Regions from separate parts of the Pseudomonas sp. FME51 genome, predicted to be linked through region 2. Evidence: predicted binding sites of a transcription regulator. Region 2 holds the regulator's gene; each other region holds the start of a gene.
The links. Region 2 encodes LexA, which represses DNA repair genes until DNA is damaged. Its sites were predicted from a motif close to CTGTNTNNNNANACAG; they were not measured.

Region 1 (4,937 bases), on a different contig from region 2:
GCGTCCACGACGGGGTGTGGCGCGGCGGCGAACAGATCATTCTGCATGGGCTGACTGTCGCGTACCGAGCCGGCTGCGGCCTGCTTGAGGCTCTGCTGTTCCAGGTCAGCCAGATGCTTGCGCGCGCGTTCGATCACCGGGCGAGGGACGCCGGCGAGCTGGGCGACCTGCAGACCGTAACTCTGGCTTGCTGGACCGGGGAGTACTGTGTGCAGAAATACGATGCGTTCGTTGTGCTCTGTGGCATTCAGGTGCACGTTGGCGATGATGGGGTCATTGTCGGCCAGCGCCGTCAATTCGAAATAGTGCGTGGCGAACAGGGTGAAGGCACGTACTTTCGCCAGGTATTCGGCTGCGGACCAAGCCAGTGACAGACCGTCAAAGGTGCTGGTGCCCCGGCCTACTTCGTCCATCAAAACCAGGCTGGCGTCGGTGGCGTTGTGCAGGATGTTAGCTGTTTCGCTCATCTCTACCATGAAGGTCGAGCGGCCACCGGCCAGGTCGTCACTGGAGCCGATACGGGTGAAGATCCGGTCGACCGGAGACAGTTCGACCTTCGCCGCCGGCACGTAGGCGCCGATATGTGCCAGTAACACGATCAATGCGGTCTGACGCATATAGGTGGACTTACCGCCCATGTTCGGGCCGGTGATGACCAGCATGCGGATATCGGGTGTGAGGTCGAGGTCGTTGGCGACGAAAGGCGTGTCGAGTACCTTTTCCACGACCGGGTGACGACCTTGCTCAATGCACAGCTGACCGCTGTCGGCGATGAAGTGCGGGCGACAGTAGTCGAGGCTTGCCGCTCGTTCTGCCAGACAGGTCAGTACGTCCAGTTCGGCCAGACTGGCGGCGCTGTCCTGCAGGCGCGCCAGATCTTCGTTCAGGCGGTCGAGCAGTTCGTCGTACAGTTGTTTCTCGCGGGCCAGCGCGCGGCTACGGGCAGACAGCGCCTTGTCCTCGAATTCCTTCAGCTCGGGGGTGATGAAGCGTTCCGCCCCTTTGAGCGTCTGGCGGCGAATGTAATCGACTGGGGCCTGGCCAGACTGGCCGCGTGACAGCTCGATGAAGTAGCCATGCACACGGTTGTAACCGACCTTGAGGGTGGACAGGCCGGTGCGCTCGCGTTCGCGGGTTTCCAGATCGATCAGATACTGCCCGGCGTTCTCGCTGATGTTCTGCAGTTCATCCAGCTCGCTGTCATACCCGGTCTTGATCACGCCGCCTTCACGGATCACCGCCGGCGGATTATCAATGATGGCCCGCTGCATCAGCTCGGCGAGTTCTGGATAGATGGCGACCTTCTGTGCCAGTTCGGTTATGTGCGCAGTGGTGACAGGCTCCAGTGTGGCCTGCAGTTCCGGAAGAGCTGTCAGCGCATCACGAAGCCGTGCCAGATCCCGCGGCCGCGCCGAGCGTAGTGCCACCCGCGCAAGAATACGTTCGATATCGCCGATGCCCTTGAGCACCGGATGAATAGTCTCGTAGTGATACTGCTCCAGCAGCCCGGCGATGCTTTCCTGGCGTGCCTGCAACACCTGCATGTCGCGCAGCGGGCGATTCAGCCAGCGGCACAGCAGGCGGCTGCCCATGCTGGTGGCACTGTGGTCCAGCACGTCGAGCAGGGTATTGTCCCGGCCTCCACCCAGATTGCTGTCGATTTCCAGATTGCGGCGGCTGGCGCTGTCGATGACGACACTGTCTTCAAAGCGCTCTTGGGCAATGCCGCGAAGGTGGGGCAGGGCAGTGCGCTGGGTTTCCTTGGCGTAGCACAGCAGAGCGCCCGCAGCGCCCAGGCCCAGTTTCAGGTCGGCGCAGCCGAAACCGACCAGATCCTTGGTGCCGAACTGCTGGGTCAGCGCTTTGTGAGCGCTGTCCTGATCAAAATCCCAGGGCGCTCGGCGGCGTACCGAGCGACGGCGTTCGATAGGCGTATTGGCTTCCCAGTCGTCGGGGATAAGCAGCTCGGCGGGGGCCAGGCGCTCAAGTTCGCCGAGCAGTGTTTCCCAGCCGGCAAGTTCCATGGCAGTGAAACGTCCACTGTTGATATCCAGGGTGGCCAGACCGAAGCCGCGCTCGCTGCCTACCAGCGCTGCCAGCAGGTTGTCCCGGCGTTCATCCAGCAGGGCTTCATCACTGACCGTGCCCGGTGTCAGGATGCGTACCACCTGACGTTCGACCGGCCCTTTGCTGGTAGCGGGGTCGCCGATCTGTTCGCAGATGACGACCGACTCGCCCAGCTTGACCAGCTTGGCCAGATAGCCTTCGGCGGCATGAAACGGAATGCCGGCCATGGGAATGGGCTGCCCGGCAGAATTGCCGCGGGCGGTCAGGGTGATGTCCAGCAGGCGCGCGGCTTTTTTTGCATCATCATGGAACAACTCATAGAAGTCGCCCATCCGATAGAACAGCAGCTGATCGGGATGCTGCTGTTTGATGCCGAAATATTGCTGCATCATCGGGGTGTGGGTAACGGGTTTTTCGGCGCGGCTCATGGGACTTCCTGATCGACAGTTCTGGTTGGTGCAAGAAAGGGGCATAGTCTAACAAAGCGGTGCCGTCTTTTAAGTGCAAGTTTGAACGCAAGATACTGAAGGAGATGCAAATGTCGCAATATGACCCATTGATCGATGCTGCTGCGGCCCGTCTGGGCAATGCTCTGCGCCAGTTGGGATTGCGGGTGACTACCGCCGAGTCCTGTACCGGTGGCGGGATTGCCGAGGCGATTACCCGCGTCAGCGGCAGCTCCGGCTGGTTTGATACCGGTTTTGTCACCTACGCCAATCACAGCAAGGTGCGCTGGGTAGGGGTGAGCGAGGAGGATCTGGCGCAATTTGGTGCGGTCAGTGAGCCGGTGGTACGGGCCATGGCCGAGGGTGCACTGGAGGCGGCCGACGCGGATCTGGCTGTCGCGGTCAGTGGCATCGCCGGGCCGGATGGCGGAACGCCGGACAAGCCGGTCGGTACGATCTGGTTTGCCTGGGCCGTACGCGACCAGGGGACCATCAGCCAATGCCGGCGTATCCAGGGCAATCGGCGTGACGTACGCGCGCAGACAGTACTGCACGGCATGCAGGGGTTGATTACCGAGCTGGAGAAGCTGGCGGCGAGTCGTTCGGTCTGAAGCAAAGCTTCCTGACGTTTGCAGATCAACGCACAGTCTGGCTGAAAAGGGGTAGGCGGGGCAGGACAACTGTGGAATAATCACTGACCATATATACAGTATTCATTTCCCCGGGACGTTCGCGTACCCGCCATACCAGAGGATGCACAATGGACGACAACAAAAAGAAGGCGCTATCGGCGGCTTTGAGTCAGATTGAACGTCAGTTTGGCAAGGGCGCGGTGATGCGCATGGGCGATCAGGAGCGTCAGGCGATTCCGTCGATCTCCACCGGCTCACTGGGTTTGGATATTGCCCTGGGTCTGGGCGGCCTGCCCAAGGGCCGGATCGTCGAGATCTACGGTCCGGAATCATCCGGTAAGACCACGTTGACCTTGTCAGTTATTGCCCAGGCGCAGAAAAACGGCGCCACCTGCGCCTTCGTTGATGCCGAGCATGCACTGGATCCGCAGTATGCCGAGAAGCTGGGCGTCAAGGTTGATGATCTGTTGGTGTCCCAGCCAGATACCGGTGAGCAGGCGCTGGAGATCACCGACATGCTGGTGCGCTCCAACGCAGTTGACGTGATCATCGTCGACTCCGTGGCGGCGCTGGTGCCCAAGGCCGAAATTGAAGGCGACATGGGCGACCACCACGTCGGCGTGCAGGCACGTCTGATGTCACAGGCGCTGCGCAAGATCACCGGTAACATCAAAAACGCCAATTGCCTGGTTATCTTCATCAACCAGATCCGTATGAAGATCGGCGTGATGTTTGGCAACCCGGAAACTACTACCGGCGGTAACGCACTGAAGTTTTATTCCTCTGTACGTCTGGACATTCGCCGCACCGGTGCGGTGAAAGACGGCGATGAGGTGATTGGCAGCGAAACCCGCGTCAAGGTAGTGAAGAACAAGGTTGCACCGCCGTTCCGTCAGGCCGAATTCCAGATCCTGTACGGCACGGGTATCTACCACAACGCCGAGATCATTGATCTGGGTGTGCAGATCGGCGAGATCGAAAAGTCCGGTGCCTGGTACAGCTACAAGGGCAATAAGGTTGGGCAGGGCAAGGCCAATGCAGCCAAGTTCCTGGCAGAAAACCCGCAGATTGCCGAGGAGATTGAAAAGACCATCCGCGACAAACTGCTGCCCAAGCCCAACAGCAAGACGGCCGCAGTCGAAGAAAACGCTGATCTCGACGGTTGATAGCGGTAACTGACTCGTGTTTGGCAAACTGCATCTGGAAACGCCCGCAGCCATACGCCGGTCAGCACTGGATCTGCTGGCCCGGCGTGAACACAGCTACACGGAGATGTTGCGCAAGCTGCGTCAGCGTGGAGCGGTGACCGAGATGGCGGAAGTCGAGCTGGATCGGCTGCAGGAAGATGGGTTGCTCAGCGATGAGCGTTTCTGTGAAGCTTATGTCTATTCACGCAGTCAGCGCGGCTATGGCCCGGTTCGTCTGCGCGAAGAGCTGCGCCAGCGCGGTGTGGCGGAGCGGCTGATTGATGATGTGCTGCAGGATGCGGCCTGGGATTGGGCCACCTTGGCGCAGGTGGCTTTTGCCAAACGCTTCCCTGAAGGTCAGGCCAGGGAGCTGAAGGAGCGGGTGAAGCAGCAGCGTTTCATGCAATACCGCGGCTTCGGTGGTTATTTCCAGGATAGTTGATTCATTCGATCGCACAGCAGACGGTGTTTTTCGTAAAGCAGCGGAGTGGGAGCCGTTATGACGGCAGGGCATAAAGACACCATTTCGGTTTGTCTGGTAAGGGAAGCCCTGCTGGGATTCACCCACGCCGGGCCGGATACCGGTTCGCTGCTGGAGAATCTCG
Region 2 (4,937 bases):
CGATGGCAAGAAATGGAATATCGATGACGCACGCAAGGGCAAGGCCAAGACTAAAAGCTGAGCGACGCCCGCATGGCAAATGAAGCCTATATCCGCACCAACCAAGCGCTGACCTTCGCTCGGCTGGCGCTGGCGTCCTGGGAGGCGTCCAGCGCCTCCACGGCGCTGGACGCCGTGACCATGGCCCGTTATCACCGGGAACACACCCTGTTCCACGCCTATCGCGCGACGCAGTCGCTGATCGTTGAAGTGTCCGGGCGTTATAACCTGGCGCCCTGGGATACGAGCACGGTTGAACAAATGCTGAGTGCCATCGGCGATGGCGAGTTTCTCAGTCCCGAGCTGAGCGAGCTGGCACTGCAAAGCGGCGACAGCAGCAGTTGGCTTGCGGGTATGTTACTGGCATGGCGCCAATTACATGCGCCGCCAGGCGCTGCTGTGACTGAGCCGCTCAAGGCCGGCACCCTGATTGCCAGCACAGCAGCTGCTGGTGGTGAATGGGGTTTGGCTGAGGCGCGCGTAGCGATTGAGGTGCTGTCGAAACTGCTCGACCGCTACCGGGAAAGCATGCGGGAATGGTGAGCAGCGCTCGGGCTGGAACTGTCACTGTGGTACACTGCGCCGCTTGACTGACAGGAGACAAAAATGCCTTCACCCTTTCTCGAGATCATAGAGCTTGCCGACGGTACGGTTGCCTTGCGCCGTCCGGACGAGGAGGGCAAGCCGTTGTTGACCATTGAGTTCTCCGAGGAAGCCAGGGATTTCCTGCAGGGCAACTACGTGGAAGTGGCCAAGGCGATGATCGGTGCTGGCATGCAGATGGCGGGTCAGATCATGGAAGAAGATCCGGATCTGGATTTTGACGAGCATCGCGTGTTGCACTGAGCGCCCCCTGATAGAGCCGGGCAGTCCAGCCCGGCTACCATCTCCAGGTAGATCCTGAACAGCTACTACAGGCGGCCATGTTGTGCCGGAGTGGCTTCTGCATTCCCCATGCGGATATTCAGGCTCGCGCAATGACCTGAGCGCGCGGCCATTTCCAGTCGATGAGCAATGCCAGGCGAGGTCGGTAGCCAGCTTACTACCGCATGGCTGTGGCCCAGTTGCAGAATCTCACAACACAGATCCACAACGTCCATGCCATGCGTGGGGCGAATGATGAGTATGCGCTGCGGGTCCAGTCCAGCTGCTCGCAACCACTTCTGGCTGACCGGCAATGGCGGATCAATCAGTGTCAGCCAGCCTGGCATGTTGGCCTGACTGAGGTCGCGCAGTACCGGCGCCAGCCATTGCAGGCATTGACGCGGTGCGCCATTCAGGCAGATTTCGCTGAAGCCGACGTTGTCGGGCTCGCAGTCGGGCATGGCGGCTGTTGTCAGGCTTTGCGCCTTCAGGCGCGAGGACATCAGCGCGTGATGCAATAAGTCGGGCTGTGCCGCTGAATTTCTATTTCGCGCATACTGCATGGCCTGCTCCTTCAGTGGCGTATAACACCCACGCTCAACCCTTCGATGATCAGTTCCTGTTCGCGCAGATCCACTTCGATGGGTGCGAAATCAGGGTTCTCTGCAATCAGTGATACCTTGCGTCCCTGTTTGTGGAAGCGCTTGACCGTCACTTCATCGCCAATCCGAGCGACTACCACCTGGCCATTTCTGGCTTCGCTGGTACGATGCACTGCCAACAGGTCGCCATCAAAAATGCCGATGTCCTTCATGCTCATGCCGCGTACGCGCAGCAGATAGTCGGCGCGTGGGCTGAAGAAAGAGGGGTTGATACGGCAATGATCTTCGATGTTTTCCACTGCCAGGATGGGGGCGCCAGCCGCCACCTGACCGATGATCGGCAGTGCATCTTCGGCTGCCTGCATATCGCTGTCGGCGGGCAGGCGAATACCGCGGGAGGCTCCTGGAATCATTTCAATGGCGCCTTTTCGTGCAAGTGCCTTCAGGTGATCTTCTGCCGCGTTGGGGGAACGAAAGCCCAGTTCCTTGGCGATATCAACGCGTGTAGGCGGATAACCATTGCTGCTCATGTGCGCTTTGATAAAATCCAGTACCTGCTGTTGCCGTGCCGTCAGTTTTTGCATTTCTTATAGCCTGTGTTTTTATACAGTCCCTGTGATTATATACAGTTCGGGGGGGAGGGCAAGTTCGTTTCCGTATTTGCAGCAGGGTACGGCTGTGGTGAAATGACAGAGTTGACAGTGATGTCGTTTGAAACGTATGTTTCAAACATATGACCCCAAGCGTCGGAGTAGTCAGTGGCCCAGTCTGAAACAGTTGAGCGCATCCTCGATGCTGCGGAGCAGTTATTTGCCGAGAAAGGTTTTGCCGAAACCTCGTTGCGCCTGATCACCAGCAAGGCGGGAGTCAACCTGGCTGCGGTGAACTATCATTTCGGCTCCAAGAAGTCGCTGATCCAGGCCGTGTTCACCCGCTTTCTCGATCCCTTTGTCAGCAGCCTGGAGCAGGAACTCGATCGCAATGAGCAGGCCGGCAGCCCCGAGCTGGGCCTGGAGTCGCTGCTGGACATGCTGGTGCGCCTGGTGTTGGCGGTGAAACCACGCAGCGGACATGATCTGTCCACCTTCATGCGCCTGTTGGGTCTGGCATTCAGCCAGAGCCAGGGGCATCTTCGTAAGTACCTCGGCGAGGTCTATGGCAAGGTGTTCAGGCGCTATATGGGGTTGGTGGTGCACAGCTCACCGGAGCTGCCGGTCGATGTATTGTTCTGGCGGGTTCACTTCATGCTGGGCAGCGCTGCCTTTACCTTGTCGAGCATGAAGGCGCTGAAGGCCATCGCTGAGTCCGAGCACGGCGAACGGGCTGGGACTGAAGAGGTGTTGCGCCAGATGGTGCCTTTCCTTGCCGCCGGTATGCGTGCCGGCAGCGCTCTGCCGGATGAAGCTGGAAAGCTTCCACGTAATACCCTGAAATCCGTATAGCTGGGCTTGGCCAGCCCCAGCCCGGGGGCTTACCTAAGGGCGTGTGATCCGTTATCGTGTGCCCTTTGCAGCGGAGCTGATCATGCGGCTTGACCTGATCCATATATCCCTTGAACGACAGATGCTGACCGGCTTCCATGCGGGCCGGCAATTGTGCAGCTATCCGGTGTCCACAGCGAAGAATGGCGCGGGTGAGATGAATGGTAGCGGCTGCACGCCGCGTGGACAACATCGGGTGCGGGCGCGCATTGGTGCGGAGCAGCCGCTGGGCGCGGTATTCATTGGGCGGCGGCCGACCGGTGAAGTCTGGTCGGCCGAGCTTGCTGAGGCGCAACCGCAGCGGGACTGGATACTGACTCGCATACTCTGGCTATGTGGTGAAGAATCTGGCGTCAATCGTGGCGCTGATCGTGATTCGCAGCGCCGCTATATCTACCTGCATGGCACAGGTGACGATCAGCCGATGGGTATTCCTCTGTCCCATGGCTGCATACGTCTGCGCAATTCCGACATGTTGACACTTTTTGATATGACGCCGGCAGGTTGCCCGGTAGTCATCGAATAACCTTACTCAGGAGCATTTCATTGAAGCAAGGCACATTGATGCTGGATCTGGCCGGCACCTGGCTGACCCCGGAAGATCGCCAGTTGTTGAGGCAGCCGGAAGTGGGCGGGATGATTCTGTTTGCTCGTAATACCGAGGCGCCAGCTCAGGTGCGCGAGCTGGTGCGCAGCATTCGTGCGGTACGCCCGGAGATGCTGATTGCGATCGATCAGGAAGGCGGGCGCGTGCAACGGCTGCGGCGCGATGTATTGCGCTTGCCGGCGCTTGGCCGTATCGCCGAGAGTGCCTCGGCGGACAGGGGGGAGCTGGCTGAGGCGGCCGCCTGGTTGATGGCAACCGAGATGCTCGCCTGCGGTATCGACATCAGTTTTGCGCCGGTGCTGGATCTTGATCATGGGCGCAGCCAGGTGATTGGTGATCGCTCGCTGGGCGGTGATCCGCAGGAGGTCATCCAGCTCGCTGTAGCCTATGTGCGCGGCTTACATCAAGCCGGCATGGCGGCGACCGGCAAGCATTTCCCGGGGCATGGCTGGGCAGAGGCGGATTCGCATACCGATCTGCCGGTGGACTCACGCAGCGAGGCGAGCATTCGTGAGTCTGATCTCAAACCCTTTGCGGCGCTGGCAAGCGTACTGGATGGCATCATGCCGGCGCATGTGGTCTATCCCGCGGTCGACAGTCTGCCGGCCGGTTTCTCGCATCGCTGGCTGCAGGATATCCTGCGCGCCGAGCTGGGTTTCCGGGGGGTGATCTTCAGTGATGATCTGACCATGGCGGGAGCTCATGCAGTGGGCGGTATGGCTCAACGGGTAGATGCTGCGCTGGCGTCAGGTTGCGACATGCTGCTGGTATGCAATGATCGCGCGGCTGCCGAACAGGCGTTGGTACATGCGCAGCGCAGCGGCATGCAGCCATCGGCGCGGGCGCAGGAGTTGCTTGCGCGCTGCGCGCAAGGTGTCGATTACAAGGCGCAGCCGCGTTGGCAGAAGTTGGTTGCTTCGTTGCAGAGTGCTGGCCTGTTGTGAGACTCAGGGCTTGCTGATACGAATCAGCAAGCCCATGCTCTTGTGATCCAGGTAGTAAATCTCATTGGCTCGCAGTCGGCGAGTCGACTGCAGTCGCTCGCTGATCGGCTCAGCCATGCCCTCACTGGCATGGTTGAGCCAGAAGGTGACTTTCGCGGTAAGCGGATCGCCATCCAGGCTGATCACCCCCTGCACCGGATACAGCGAGCCTCCATTCGGCGCGGCCAGGTTGCCGCCCTCATGAAGAGCAACCGTCAGGTCGCTATCCGCCGGTTGAGTCCAGGCACGATGCAATCTGATGGTGTAGCCCTTGGCCGCCAGTTTGCTCGTCTGGCTATCCAGGCTGTATCGGGTGCGGTCGATGCTGCGTACGTCGCTGCGGGTTGTTGCATCCAGCGAG
Region 3 (4,937 bases), on a different contig from region 2:
CCTGGGCCTGTTCAGCATACATCTTCTGCACCATCGGACCGGAGGCCTCGGACAACGCATTGATCTTGGCTTCGATGTCGGCCTTGTCATCACCCTTGATAGCCTGCTCCAGATCGGCCAGCGCCGTCTCGATGGCAGTCTTCTCTTCCTCGGTGGCCTTGTCGCCGACCTCAGTCAGGGTCTTGCGTGTCGCGTGAACCAGTTGATCGCCCTGGTTGCGGATATTCACCAGTTCCTCGAACTTGCGGTCTTCATCGGCATTGGCCTCAGCATCGCGCACCATCTGTTCGATCTCTTCATCAGTCAGACCGGAAGAGGCCTTGATGATGATCGACTGCTGCTTGCCGGTAGCCTTGTCCTTGGCGGACACGTTGAGGATACCGTTGGCATCGATGTCGAAGCTGACTTCGATCTGCGGTACACCGCGCTGTGCCGGCGGAATGTCAGCCAGGTCGAAACGGCCCAGTGACTTGTTCTGCGACGCCTGTTTACGCTCACCCTGCAGCACGTGAATGGTCACGGCAGTCTGGTTGTCATCAGCGGTCGAGAACACCTGCGACTTCTTGGTCGGGATGGTGGTGTTCTTCTCGATCAGCGCCGTCATCACGCCACCCATGGTTTCGATACCCAGCGACAGCGGGGATACGTCCAGCAGCAGCACGTCCTTCACGTCACCAGCCAGTACCGCACCCTGAATCGCTGCACCCACGGCAACGGCTTCATCCGGGTTGACGTCCTTGCGCGGCTCCTTGCCGAAGAACTCGGCAACGGTCTTCTGAACCAGGGGCATGCGAGTCTGACCACCGACCAGGATCACTTCATTGATCTCGGATACATCCAGACCAGCGTCTTTCATGGCCACACGGCACGGCTCGATGCTGCGCTTGACCAGCTCTTCAACCAGCGATTCCAGCTTCGCACGGGTCACCTTGACCTGCAGGTGCTTGGGACCGGTGGCATCAGCCGTGATGTACGGCAGGTTGACGTCGGTCTGCTGACTGGTGGACAGCTCGATCTTGGCCTTTTCGGCAGCTTCTTTCAGACGCTGCAGGGCCAGCGGATCGTGGTGCAGATCAACGCCGTTTTCCTTCTTGAACTCATCCGCCAGATAGTCGATCAGGCGCATGTCGAAATCTTCACCACCCAGGAAGGTGTCGCCGTTGGTGGCCAACACTTCGAACTGGTGCTCGCCATCCACTTCAGCAATCTCGATGACCGAGACGTCGAAAGTACCACCACCCAGGTCATAGACCACAATGGTGGAGTCGCCACGGGCCTTGTCCATACCGTAGGCCAGCGCTGCCGCGGTCGGCTCGTTGATGATGCGTTTGACGTCCAAACCGGCGATGCGGCCGGCGTCCTTGGTGGCCTGACGCTGACTGTCGTTGAAGTACGCAGGCACCGTAATCACCGCCTCGGTGACCGGCTCGCCCAGGTAATCTTCAGCGGTCTTTTTCATCTTCTTCAGGACTTCGGCTGACACCTGCGGCGGCGCCATTTTCTCGCCCTTGGCTTCCACCCAGGCGTCACCGTTGTCGGCCTTGATGATCTTGTAGGGCACCAGCTTGATGTCCTTCTGCACGACGTCTTCGTCGAAACGACGACCAATCAGACGTTTGACGGCGTTCAGGGTGTTCTGCGGGTTGGTGACCGACTGACGCTTGGCGGACATACCCACCAGCGTCTCGCCATCATTGGTATAGGCAACGATGGACGGTGTGGTGCGACCGCCTTCGGCGTTCTCGATAACCTTGGCTACGCCATTTTCCATGACCGCGACGCAGGAGTTGGTAGTCCCCAGGTCGATACCGATAATTTTACCCATGTGCTGTATCTCCAAATATGCTGGCCGCGTATTGTTCAGCGGCATTGTTCAATCTGTGTATGAACCCTAGATGGGGTCAAAAAAAGTCAATTTCAAGCCTTCTCGTCAATCGATCCGGCAGCACCGCCGACACCGGCTTTGCTGACCACCACCATGGCCGGACGCAACAGGCGACCGCTGATGGTGTAGCCCTTCTGGAATACCTTGATCACGGTATTGGGCTCGACGTTGTCGCGCTCTTCCATGGTCATTGCCTGATGCAACTCGGGATTGAAGGGCTCGCCATGCGGATCAACCGCCACCACCTGATAGCGGGCCAGGGTGTCACCGAACAACTTCAGGGTCAGCTCCATGCCATCGCGCATCGGCTTGATGGCTGGATCTTCATCGCTGGACAGCTCCAGGCCACGCTCCAGGCTGTCGACCACGGCCAACAGGTCATTGGCAAAACGTTCCAGAGCGAACTTGTGCGCCTTCTCCACTTCCTGCTCAGCGCGGCGACGGGCATTCTGCACATCGGCAGCAGCACGCAGTGCCTGATCCTGTGCCGCAGCCAGCTGCTCTTCCAGGCTGGTAATCCGGGCTACCAGATCTTCTTCTACGGCGACCGTACCCTGCGCCTGATCAGCTGCGGCGTCGTCGTCCTGCAGCTCCTGTCTCGGTTCGTCCACCATGCATATCTCCTGTCTGACAAAAAAGGCGACACGGCCCGCAGGCCGGATTGATCTTTACTGGTCCCTATATGGGGCTTCACTCTCCAGGTTCAAGTGCATTTTTTCAGAGGTTGCAAAGGGGGTTGTAGAACAGCACACCACTACTGTATAAATAACCAGAACAACAAACTCCGGAGAACGACGCCATGCTGGTGCACCTGGCGGTTAACAATTACGCGATTGTCGATCATCTCGAGCTGGAACTGGAGCGGGGCATGTCGGTCATCACCGGTGAAACCGGGGCTGGCAAATCCATCATGCTCGATGCCCTGTCGCTGGCCCTTGGCGATCGCGCTGACAGTGGCGCCGTGCGCCCCGGCGCCGACAAGGCGGACATTCTCGCCACCTTCGATATCAGCGATATTCCCGAGGCCGTGCAATGGCTGAGCCAGCGCGATCTTGCCAACGATGAAACACAGGTCATCCTGCGCCGCGTAGTCACCGCTGAAGGTCGCTCACGCGGCTATATCAACGGCAGCCCCTGCCCCCAGCAGGACCTCAAGGCACTGGGCGAAATGCTGATCGATATCCACAGCCAGCACGAACACCAATCATTGTTGAAAACCGATACCCACCGCCGGCTGCTGGACGAGTATGCCGGCGCCGGTGATCTCGCCCGCCAGGTGCAACTGGCTGCCCAGCGCTGCCGGCAGACCGAACAGGCACTGAAACAGGCCAGCGAAACCAGTGACGAACAGAACGCCCGGGTTCAGCTGCTCAGCTATCAGCTGGAAGAACTCGACAACCTGAGCCTGCAGGATGGCGAACTGAATCAGCTGGAAACTGAACAGCGCCAGCTGGCCAACGCCGAGCTGATCATGCAGTCATGCCAGCAGATCATCAATATCTGCAGCGAAAATGACAGCGGCAGCGTACTGCAGGCACTGACCTCCAGCCTCAGCCGACTGGGCGGCCTGAAAGAACATGGCCGTAGCCTGGACGAAGCACACAGTCTGCTGGCCGGTGCACAGATTCAGGTGGAAGAAGCGGTCGGTGAGTTGACCCGCTATCTGGACCACTTTGAGGCCGACCCCCAGCGCCAGCAACAGGTCGAAGAGCGGCTGGGCGTGATTCATGATCTGGCACGCAAGCATCGTATCAACGCTGACCAGCTGCCCGCTCTGCAGCAACAGCTGATCGACGAGCTGGAAAACATTCAGCAACACGGCGCCGACAAGGAACGCCTGGCAGATGAACTCGAAGCCTATCGCGAACACTTTCACACGCTGGCAAATAAATTATCCGCCACCCGCAGCAAGGCAGCAGCACGCCTGGCCAAGGCAGTCACCGGAGAAATCAAGCAGCTGGGTATGCCGGGTGGACAGATAAAGGTGGAGTTGCATCCGCTCAAGCTGGACCAATATCCCCTGCAAGGCCTGGAAAATGTCGAGTTCCTGGTCAGTGCCAACCCCGGACAACCGGCCAAGCCGCTGGCCAAGGTCGCTTCCGGAGGCGAACTATCACGTATCAGTCTCGGCATTCAGGTCATCACCGCGCAGACTTCACGGGTACCGACGTTGGTATTTGACGAAGTAGATGTGGGGATTGGCGGGCCGACCGCGGAGATCGTTGGCAAACTGTTGCGACAGCTGGGCGAGCGCGGCCAGGTGCTGACCGTGACCCACCTGCCCCAGGTGGCGGCACAGGGGCATCAGCACCTGTTTGTACGCAAGGATCAGAAACGCGACTCTACCCGCACCTATATTGATCGTCTGGATCAGGAAGGCCGAGTGCATGAAGTGGCGCGGATGTTGGGAGGAGTTGATCTTACCGAGGAATCTCTGGCCCACGCCCGTAAACAACTGGCGGGCAATAAGCCATGATCGGCTGACGGGTTGCCCGTCAGCTTAAGCAGGCCAGGCTGTTGCCCGGCCTGCCGTCATTTCAGACTTTCTTTTTCACGTACAACACGAGATTGTGGTCCACCATCTCGTAACCGTGCTCCTCGACGATTTCTTTCTGCCGGCGCTCGATTTCGGCATCAAAAAACTCGATCACCTCACCGGTGTCCACACAAACCATGTGGTCGTGATGCTCACCATCTGCCAGCTCGAACACGGCATGGCCGCCATCGAAGTTGTGGCGCACCACCAGGCCAGCTGTCTCGAACTGGGTGAGAACCCGATAAACGGTAGCCAATCCGACATCCTCACCCGCCTCCATCAGCGCCTTGTATACATCCTCAGCACTCATATGACGGTCTTCGGTATTGTCCAGCATCTGCAGGATCTTGACGCGCGGCAGGGTTACCTTGAGCCCTGCTTTACGGAGTTCGTGATTTTCAACCATGGTCAGTTTCTCTCTCAACGCTTCGCAGCGCGGGATCAGTCGGGTATGATTCAGGGCCATTCAGCCAACTCTCGATAGTGGATGTTACCACGCGATGCCAAATAGTCTGA

Region 1: recA (recombinase RecA) is a predicted target of LexA. The motif match lies at 3,208-3,223, and genes of this name have one in related genera.
Region 3: recN (DNA repair protein RecN) is a predicted target of LexA. The motif match lies at 2,643-2,658, and genes of this name have one in related genera.

The regions. Positions count from the first base shown of each region.
Region 1 covers NZ_JABUYN010000005.1:194,915-199,851, reverse strand. The annotation lists gene mutS (DNA mismatch repair protein MutS) at 1-2,495, opposite strand, end outside; gene INT39_RS11015 (CinA family protein) at 2,606-3,124, shown strand; gene recA (recombinase RecA) at 3,274-4,311, shown strand; gene INT39_RS11005 (regulatory protein RecX) at 4,328-4,774, shown strand; gene INT39_RS11000 (AraC family transcriptional regulator) at 4,832-4,937, shown strand, end outside.
Region 2 covers NZ_JABUYN010000006.1:9,977-14,913, reverse strand. The annotation lists gene topA (type I DNA topoisomerase) at 1-61, shown strand, start outside; gene INT39_RS11940 (DUF6586 family protein) at 73-582, shown strand; gene INT39_RS11935 (hypothetical protein) at 646-885, shown strand; gene INT39_RS11930 (SulA-like leucine-rich domain-containing protein) at 951-1,466, opposite strand; gene lexA (transcriptional repressor LexA) at 1,478-2,089, opposite strand; gene INT39_RS11920 (TetR/AcrR family transcriptional regulator) at 2,264-2,947, shown strand; gene INT39_RS11915 (L,D-transpeptidase family protein) at 3,027-3,512, shown strand; gene nagZ (beta-N-acetylhexosaminidase) at 3,551-4,537, shown strand; gene INT39_RS11905 (CsiV family protein) at 4,541-4,937, opposite strand, start outside.
Region 3 covers NZ_JABUYN010000015.1:29,597-34,533, reverse strand. The annotation lists gene dnaK (molecular chaperone DnaK) at 1-1,825, opposite strand, end outside; gene grpE (nucleotide exchange factor GrpE) at 1,918-2,499, opposite strand; gene recN (DNA repair protein RecN) at 2,685-4,361, shown strand; gene fur (ferric iron uptake transcriptional regulator) at 4,423-4,827, opposite strand; partial or broken gene INT39_RS19790 (outer membrane protein assembly factor BamE) at 4,922-4,937, shown strand, end outside.